3 regions of the Paenibacillus sp. J23TS9 genome follow, and region 1 is predicted to be linked to each of the others. Evidence: predicted binding sites of a transcription regulator. Region 1 holds the regulator's gene; each other region holds the start of a gene.

Region 1 (3,283 bases):
AAACGTACATCGGACAGCCTTTGCCCAGCTTCCTTGGAATCCATCACTTCTGCGTACGACAAAATGCCGTAAGACCGTTTGATCCGGTCCGTAATACGGAGACGTGAATCATTCATAAGCCGGGTACGGGCATTCTTCTCGTGCTCGATAATTTGCAGTACTACGCTGTGCAGATTATCTATGATCTCATTTTCACTCTGCCCAAGCGTAATCTGGTTGGAGATCTGAAACAGGTTTCCTACTGCTTCGCTGCCTTCCCCGTAAATTCCTCTAACGGTTAGGCCAACCTGGGAAACAGCGGATAAAATCCGGTTAATCTGCTGTGTCATCACCAGAGCCGGAAGATGCATCATTACAGACGCCCGGAGCCCCGTTCCTACATTGGTGGGACAGCTGGTTAGATATCCGCGTTTGTCGTCAAACGCATAATCCACCTCGGCCTCAAAAAGATCGTCGATGGATGTCGCCTTTTCCCACGCTTCACGGACCTGAAAACCCGGATACAGACATTGAATGCGAAGATGGTCCTCTTCGTTAATCATGATACTGATAGATTCGTCTTCACTGATCATCACGGCCCCGTTTTGAGACTCATTCGCCAGGCTGGGACTGATCAAATGCTTCTCTACCAGAACCTTTTTATCAATCGGCTCGATTTCATCCAGCTCGATGGTGTAGAACGTTCCTAAAGACTTGATATCCTGTTCCTCGGGCACTTTGGCCAGAAGATTCAGCACTTCCTCCGATTGCTGGCGTGTCGCCAAAAGGGGAAACGGCAAGTGCTGCAGGTTCCGCGCTATGCGTACCCGGCTGCTGATGACGATATCGGAATCGCTTCCCGTACCAAGCATCCACTCACTCAGCGCTTTCTCGGTAAACCGGAGATTGGGCATCACGCATTCCTCCTCGCTTTAAGCGAACTTTACTGTCCTGCCATTTCTTTTTCAAGTGTTCTGATCTGGTCTCTAAGCTGGGCAGCTTCTTCAAATTCCTCCTGCTGAATACACTGCTGCAGTTCGAGCTTAAGATCATCGATTTTGCGTTTTAATTGGATCCGTCCGCCGCTTCTCTTCGGCACTTTGCCGACATGCACCGTATTCCCGTGCACTCTCTTGAAGAGAGGATCCAGGCGGTCGCCAAAATATTTATAACAGGAGCTGCAGCCGAACCGGCCTATTTTGCTAAATTGCGAATACGTCATTCCGCATTCTTCACATCGCAGGGATTGTGGCGCTTTGACGCTACTACTTGCCGTCCCTTTTCCCGCGGTTTCAAAATCAAGCAGTCCTGATAATAGGCTGTGTATAGAGAATCCTCCCGAGGTGCCAGGAATCATTTCCCCTTTTTCCCTCGCACAGGTTTCACAAATGTGGAACTCATTTTTCTCACCGTTTACAATTTTAGTGAAATGCAGCGTTGCGGGTCTCTTTCCGCATTCTTGACAAAGCATATCGAGTACCTCCTATTCTCTGTAGACTCATTTGCCTAGCAAAGAAATCAGCATCGCTTTCATTATCCTTGCACGTATCTCATCCCTAAAGGGAAGTTTGACCAATAGGATCTCTCTGGATATGGCAGCCCGCATCATGCACGCTTCCCGTTTACTCAAAAACCGGGCTTCCTCCAACTGGTAAATCAGCCCTTCTGCGACGGTTTGATCAATCGTACTGCCAATCGTCGTATGTAGATGAGTATGGAGCGCCGAATGTTGCGGAAGCTCAATACGTTGAATCCGGATATAACCGCCGCCTCCGCGCTTGCTTTCCACGAGATAGCCCTTCTCCAGCGTAAATCTTGTGCTTATCACATAATTGATCTGGGAGGGTACACAGGAAAAATGGTCCGCCAGATCATTACGCTGTATTTCGATCAATCCTTCGGGACTTTCATGCAAAATACCCTTCAGATATTGTTCAATAATATCAGAGATATTACGCATCATTCATCCTCCACTTGTAATGCTGTCGAAAGCCAATAATTTCTCCATTCCAACACCAGCTTCAAGGATCATTCACATAATTAAAAAATTACCCAAAGATCCAAAGCGCGAACCGGATACAAGAGAATACAAACATGGGCCGCCGGTATCCCCGCAGCTTCTGCTTTATTATTGTAACATCAGGCAATTCAGATCATACATAAACATCATTTATTCACAGACTATTCCATGTTTGATCAACAACTGACTTTGACTTTCTTTGACTATATTATAACATATTCTCACGTTTTGCCAAGGGGGCAGCTGTATTTATATCATTTTTGACCTATTTGTCCGATTTCATCCCTTTTATTAGAAATAACTCCCCCGCCATTTCTGTGCAGGAGAGTTATGTATATTATTAATATTTCAAAAATAGTCAAGCAAAAACGTTTGACCAACGGGAATAGCTTGCTCCAATCTGGTTATGGCTTCAGCCTCTCCGTTCAATCTTCCCAATTTCCACAATTCCATTGGCCGCTTATAGCCTAACATCATAGCAGCGAGCGTCTGGATATCGCACTGAATTTGTGTATTCTCATCTGAAGCTGTCTTTGTTGCAGAAGCTTTTCCTTCTGCTGAAAGTGTCCACTGCCAATTCCCCTCATTCCATGGGGCATGTGGATCTTTAATTTGTACCGTCCAGGATTGTTCCTCTCCGCTGCCTTGGAAAGCAAATTCCTGTACAAATCCTGCTGCATTTACAATCCGGGCCATACCAAAAGGCGAAAGCTCCTGCGTAATCCTTGGATCTGCAAGCATATACGTTAGGCCGTCATTGGCAGGCATTTGGGCTAAAACGGTTTGGGTTACCATCGAGTCATGATTGCATATGAAGGTCCATAATGCCCGTCTGGATTCTTCATTCAGCCAAACAAACTCTTCAACCAAAAGCTCTTTTTTCTCGGCTTTATATAGTAGGTATCCTTGCGGCTCTCCCGAAGGGGAATAATACACGGCTGTGTGTCCCTCATCATCCAGAATGGAATGCTTCCACCTTTCCTCGCTACGGACCATCATACCGTTAAAACCGCTTGCATAAGCCTCGTATACCTGATTTAAGATGGCTATATCCGTAATATCTCGCCGCACAGTTCCATCCGTCATTTCCTTGGCAGGCAGCTTGTCGGTTGGAATAACATACTTTTTATAATCACTGAACATTTCCCAGCCATACTTGCGGTAGAAAGGAAAAGAAAAAGGATGCAGTAAGGAGAGCAGCTTACCCGATTCATTCATCACCTTCAGTGAGTGCGTAAGAAGCTGATTGACCAGTCCTTGCCGGCGGTATTCCGGCCATGTTGC
Region 2 (3,283 bases), on a different contig from region 1:
TGCCGTTTACTTTGAAGAAGCCGTCATGAACTTCAACATCGCCACCGAATTTGCCTTGCGTTGTATCATATTTAAGCAAATGAGCCAACATTTTAGCATCAGTCAAGTCGTTGATTGCCACAACTTCGATGCCTTCCACATTTTGAATGCGGCGGAAAGCGAGTCGTCCGATACGTCCGAAACCGTTAATGCCTACTTTTACACTCATTGAATAGTCCTCCTAGAATTTCTTTTTTTTGAGGATTCTGCAAAAGCCGTTAATACGGTCGCAAAATCCAGTATTTATTCAAAACAGGCATTACACCTGTATTGATAACTCTGTTGTTTTAATGACTTTCAGGTAATTGTTCATCAATTCGTCTGCAAATTTCGATTGCTGCTGCCTCATCCGTAACGAGTATGTTCTCGTGTCCGAACTTCAGCACGGAGTGAATGGCATCCGCCTTGTCTCTCCCGCCAGCGATCCCAATCACGATCTCCGTTCTCATAATATCCTCGAGCCGGAGGCCAAGCGTGAGCATCCGATGAACAACTTCACCCTGTTCGTTAAAGTAGTAGCCAAAAGATTCGGCCACCGCGCCTTCCTTCTGAATATCCTGCACCGTAGATAAATCCAGCCTTCTGCGCCGGGTCATTTCCATTGCGTCCCCAATGCCGTGCATAATAATACGGCACTGCCGGATCACCTGTACAATTTCCTGGATATTCCTGTCCTGTACAAGCGATTGATACGCGTCATCGCTCAGCAGATCCGGTACATGAAGCAGCCGGTACTGTGCGCCTACACGCTTCGCCATGGTAGAGGCAATGGTGTTCGCCTGGAATTCCATACTCTCTCCAAGGCCGCCTCTCGCCGGTACAAACCAGCTGTTCTTCATAGGGACAGACACTTGAGGATTGAGCTCCTCCGCAACAGCTGCCAGCGTGGAACCACCGGTGACTGCCACGGTGTCTTCTTGATTCATAACTCCTAGCAGAGCCTTGGCTCCTGCACGTCCGAGATCGCGTTTGGTCAGCGGTGAGTTTTCACAGTCCCCCGGCACGACCACAACCTTCTGCAGGCCGTAGGCATGACGGATTTTCTCACCGAGCTCGTTCAGTCCGAACAGCTCCTTGGCCATCGGTCCCATCTGTTCCAGCAGGCTTCGTCCCGCTTCGCTGACTTTCATGCCGGAGCTTTCAATTTCAATGAGTCCTTGGGCTTTCAACAAATCTGTCTCTGCCCGCAAAACCCGCTCCGTCATATGAAGCGATGCTGCCAGCGTACGCCGGCCTATCAGCTCCGAAAGCATGATCTGATGAAGAATGGTGTACCTTGTCTTGAGGATGTCCATGAGATCAGGCAGAAGCTGCTTTTGTATCTCTATTATTTTCCGCATTGCTTTCCACTCCTGCAACTTCAACTTCCTTCACTCTGACTCCTTGGCCTTAAAATGTCCCGGGTTAACGTTTTAAGTCCCACTTACATTCTACTCAATTTTCAGGTCAGTTGCAAGTAGTCTAACGTCTATCCTTCACATTCTTCTTTCCTCTTATACAGGTGTACGGGCAAAAGGCCTGCATCACCGCCAATAACACGTACTTGTCCCTATTCACCAAAAGATCTCTTGCAATCTTCAGCCATATATCATATAATAATTTTTGCTGTATAGGACGTGTGGTGACATGATTTACCGACACTCATTCTACAGAAATTACATTACGCGCCCGTGGTCCAATGGATATGACGTAGGCCTCCGGAGCCTGAGATCGAGGTTCAATTCCTCGCGGGCGCGCCATTATTTTTACCAAACTTCTACCATATGTTTAACCAACAGGACAAAAGCCAATCATCGGCTATTTTTTTTACCCTGAGTTTGACTATCTTTGACTTTTTGTTTGAAATTGTTTATCATGTGGTTAATACGGTAACAGTATGTATAGAATGATTATACTTGATCTATGTGAATAGGGAGGTTTTCCACGTGAGTTATGTACCTATGGTCGTTGAACAAAGCAACCGCGGCGAACGCGCGTACGACATTTATTCCAGACTCTTGAAAGACCGCATTATTTTCCTGGGTTCCGATGTCAACGACGTGGTTGCCAATTCGATTATTGCCCAGCTTCTGTTCCTGGCTGCCGAAGACCCTGAAAAGGATATTCACCTTTACATCAACAGCCCGGGCGGCTCCATCACAGCCGGTATGGCGATTTTTGATACAATGCAGTACATTAAGCCGGATGTATCTACCATCTGCGTAGGCCTCGCTGCTTCCATGGGCGCATTCCTCTTGAATGCGGGTGCCAAAGGCAAACGTTTCGGTCTGCCAAACAGTGAAATCATGATTCACCAGCCGCTCGGCGGCGCTCAGGGTCAGGCAACGGATATCGAGATCCGCGCCCGCCGCATCCTGAAAATGCGTGATACATTGAACCGCATCCTCGCTGATCGTACGGGTCAGCCGCTGGAACGGATCGAGAAGGATACGGACCGCGACTACTTCATGAGTGCAAAAGATGCCGCTGAATACGGCCTGATCGATAAAGTACTGGAGCATCCTCCGGTGCAAGGCGTCTAAGCTTTTAGGCATTAAAAGAGAGCTGCTTCCTGAACCTAAGGAGGCGGCTCTCTTTTTATCATGTTCCATCCTTACATTCTATGGTATTTTCTGAATGCAACAAAAGAAGGTGCCTCAGGCTTAAAACCTGCGACACCTTCTTTATTTTCATAATGAACAATACTTATTTGTAATCCGCGAATGGGTCGGTACCCTTCGGAAGCAGTTCGCCGAAACTGAACGTATACGTCGGAAGACCTGCCGCATAAGGCGCAATCTCGTACTGTTGATAGTAGATAGCAAGTCCGCCCTCTTTGACATAGAAGCTCGGCTGATCCGAGAGGCCTGCTCCCTTGCCGTCAAAGGTAACCTTTATCGTTTTCTGCTTCAGCAGCTTGTCGAGCTTCTGCTTGTAATCCGGTGCGGCCTTAAGCACATCGCCCAGCTCCAGCTGCTTGCCGTCCTTCAGAGAGAAAGTCTTGCCGTCGCGGTATGTGCCGCCATGAGCCCCTCCCGAATATCCATACTTATCGGTAACCACGCTGAGGATGCCTTCGCGGTTGTAGGTAACAACGAAGCTCTGGACAAAGTCGTACATATGCTCGATCTTACCATCCCTGTGGCTCGCCTGCTCTTCGCTATCTGCAGCGAAGGCTTCGGCATCATCCTTAAAGGCTTTGTTGATCTTGGATTGCACATCCTCAGGGAGTCCACTCACTTTCGGATAATGAATCACGATGCTG
Region 3 (3,283 bases), on a different contig from region 1:
GTTTCTTCTTGGCATCATCAGAGACGTTAAGGGAAATACCCTGCTCGCCAAGCGTGATCTCAATTTCGCCGAGCATATTATCGACAATCTGAACGAGATCATCTTCCTTCAGTGAAGCAAACGGAATAATCGCATCAAAGCGGTTCAGGAATTCAGGCCGGAAGTACGAGCCCAGCGAGTCCAAAATCGAACTGGTCTGTACGGATTCAGCAGCCGAGAAGCCTACTGTGATCTTTTTCTCCGTAATGCCTGCATTGGAGGTCATAATGATCACCGTTTCCTTAAAGCTTACGGTACGGCCCTGGCTGTCCGTCAGGCGGCCGTCATCCAATACCTGCAGGAACATATTCTGCACATCGGGATGCGCCTTCTCAATTTCATCCAGCAGGATAATACTGTACGGATTGCGGCGTACACGCTCCGTCAATTGACCCGCTTCATCATGACCGACATAGCCTGGAGGCGAACCGATCAGCTTGGAGACGGAATGTTTCTCCATATATTCGCTCATATTCAGCCGAATCATAGCGTCTGCCTGACCAAACAGTTCCTCTGCCAGCGACTTGGACAGTTCTGTCTTACCAACACCGGTTGGTCCGACGAACAGGAAGGAAGCGATTGGTTTATTTTTCGGCTTGAGTCCTGCACGGCTGCGGCGTACCGCTTTAGCTACCTTCTCCACCGCTTCGGTCTGACCGATCACTTTCGTTTCCAGACGGGCTGCAAGGTTCTTCATCTTGTTCTGCTCATCCTGCTGCAGTTTACCGACCGGAATGCCTGTTTTGCGTTCAATGATCTGCTGTATATCCTCTACACGCACCTCTGTCTGGCTGCCGTGATCCGTTCCGGCATGATTGAGCTGGTTCAACAGACTGGCTTCTTCATCGCGCAGTTTAGCAGCAAGTTCGTAATTTTCAGCTTGGGTTGCCTGATCCTTCTCGCCGCTAATTTTCTCAAGACGTGCTTGAATCTGCCCATGACCGCTCTCGGAAGCACGCAGATTCAGTTTGGCGCCCGATTCATCAAGCAGATCGATGGCTTTATCCGGCAGGAAGCGGTCCTGAATATAACGGTGAGATAACTGTACACAAGCTACAATGGTGTCATCCGAATAGCGGACCCCATGGAATTCCTCGTATTTCGGACGCAGTCCTTTCAGAATCTCAATGGTTTCCTGTACCGTTGGTTCATCGACCATGACTGGTTGGAACCGGCGTTCCAGGGCAGCATCTTTTTCGATCTGACGATATTCCTTCAGTGTAGTAGCACCGATCACCTGCAATTCACCGCGTGCCAACACGGGCTTCAGGATATTACCGGCATCCATCGAACCTTCAGCGGAACCAGCACCGACCAGCAGATGGATCTCGTCAATGAATAACAGAACATTCTCGCGCTGCTGCAGCTCGGCAATCAATTGTTTGACTTTCTCTTCGAACTGACCCCGGATCCCTGTACCTGCAACAAGAGAGGCAACATCCAGTGAATATACCTCTTTATTCAGCAGCTTGGCCGGTACTTTGCCTTCGATAATACGGAGGGCAAGACCTTCGGCGATGGCTGTTTTACCAACCCCTGGTTCACCGATCAGCACCGGGTTGTTCTTACTGCGGCGGTTCAAAATTTCAATGACACGTTCGATCTCCTCATCACGGCCAATCACCGTATCAATCTGGCCAGCATTCGCGGCGTCATTCAGATTGCGTCCCAGCTGATCCAGCATTCCGCCTCTTTGGCTGCCGTTGCCGGAAGCTCGGTTAGCTGCAGCATGGGTGCCAGAAGCATCATGTTGAGCTTGCTGCGGCTGCATGAAGCCTTTGAAGAATTCATCGATCGGCGGCATGCCCGATGAGCCGAAACCGGCATGGAACGGGATTCCGCTGTTCATTTTTGCATAGCATTCCTGACATATATAAAGTTTTTCGGATTTTTGATTGATTGTTAGGCTAAGTCCTACCGTTGCTTCGTTATGATTACATTTTTGACAACGCATTGTACATGGCCCCTTTCTTGGTATGTTGCTAATTGGGTTGGATGAAGCTAAGTTATTAGTCTTTAACTGAGTTGTGAAAATGAACACCGCCGTAACGGTATTCGGTCTAAGTTTGACGTTTGATCAATTTCTTTTGACTTTGACTTTCTTTGACTATTATACCGCATTCAGACGCAAAGTCAAGATGTTTGAAAACGATATATTGAAAATTTTCATTTTGTTTTCCGGAAGCCGCGTGGAGGCAAACTCACCAGGTCAAAGCTGTCATCGATGCGGATGCCGTCACGGATGATCTGAAGGTGTACATTCATACCTGTCTTGCAGAACACGCAGACCAAAAGAGCTGCCCAGTGGGAAGTAACCCCCGGCAGCCCTTCTTATTGCTCATGAAGCCATTCCCTCGAAATTCCGTACGAGTAACTTGCACCAAAAAAAGGGACATCGACAGATGCCCCTTTTCGTAAAAGCTATTTCTTCATCAGCATATGCTCTTTAATCTTACCGTTGATCCAATCCCGCTTCGACAGAATCCAATCCGCATTCCTCGGATAGCAGCTGAATGTGATCGGCTCATCCAAGCCCTCATCCAGCGCCGCGAGTACCTCATCCCGTCCCATCAGTTCCTCCAGCAGGCGCAGCGCGCGCAAATCCTGCAGCGCCTCGTACATAACCTCCATCCGGATCGATTCGATCGGGCCGTCCTCGCCCGGATACACCAGGTAGGCGTCGCCGGAAGGGAAGGCACCCCCTGCATCCGTCACGCGGAACGGGTCGATAACCTGCTTGGAATACTGCGTATACCAGAAGTTATACCCCCAGTGCAGGAATCCGGCCGCATCGTATTTGTACAATTGGTAACCGAGTATCCGGTTGCGTGCAGACGGCATGCTGAAGAAGCGGTTGGATACATCCCTGTACTGTGATACGCAGTAATACGTCCACAGCGGCGTGACCCCGTGCTCCAGGAAAGGCTCGATGTGATTGTTGGCCGGGATCGGGTTCTCCACCAAACCCTTTTCATAGAAGTCGTAATCCGACAGCGCGTCGATGATGGGAAATCCCTCGAGCAGATCCTTGACGATATTACGGGCGCTTTCGTAAGACTCCAGGTGATCCAGCGTCGGCTCATCGGAAATATGGAAATAGCTGCGGCTTTCCAGCCCGTTCTCCCGAATCCAGTCAACCAGCTGCGGCAGGAACTGATTCAGGAATGCACGATAGGCGTCGCCCGACGCGTCGGTCTCCCAGCCGAAGATGCGCTTCGCTTCGCCATCTGCGGTTGCCATGATT

What was found. The regulator CtsR, encoded in region 1, represses protease genes until heat stress. The targets are predictions, from matches to a motif close to ATGGTCAATAAAGGTCAAACA.
Region 2: a site for CtsR is predicted at 1,854-1,874, ahead of clpP (ATP-dependent Clp endopeptidase proteolytic subunit ClpP). Genes of this name have one in related genera too.
Region 3: a site for CtsR is predicted at 2,130-2,150, ahead of KJS65_RS18090 (ATP-dependent Clp protease ATP-binding subunit). Genes of this name have one in related genera too.

The regions. Positions count from the first base shown of each region.
Region 1 is NZ_BOSG01000008.1:62,043-65,325, forward strand. Features, by position in the region: gene mcsB (protein-arginine kinase McsB) at 1-893, opposite strand, end outside; gene mcsA (protein-arginine kinase activator protein McsA) at 923-1,450, opposite strand; gene KJS65_RS28475 (CtsR family transcriptional regulator) at 1,478-1,939, opposite strand; gene KJS65_RS28480 (GNAT family N-acetyltransferase) at 2,348-3,283, opposite strand, start outside.
Region 2 is NZ_BOSG01000010.1:38,627-41,909, reverse strand. Features, by position in the region: gene gap (type I glyceraldehyde-3-phosphate dehydrogenase) at 1-208, opposite strand, end outside; gene KJS65_RS29055 (sugar-binding transcriptional regulator) at 327-1,379, opposite strand; tRNA gene KJS65_RS29050 (tRNA-Arg) at 1,704-1,778, shown strand; gene clpP (ATP-dependent Clp endopeptidase proteolytic subunit ClpP) at 1,965-2,561, shown strand; gene KJS65_RS29040 (DUF3298 and DUF4163 domain-containing protein) at 2,725-3,283, opposite strand, start outside.
Region 3 is NZ_BOSG01000002.1:577,497-580,779, forward strand. Features, by position in the region: gene KJS65_RS18090 (ATP-dependent Clp protease ATP-binding subunit) at 1-1,993, opposite strand, end outside; gene KJS65_RS18095 (DUF4091 domain-containing protein) at 2,461-3,283, opposite strand, start outside.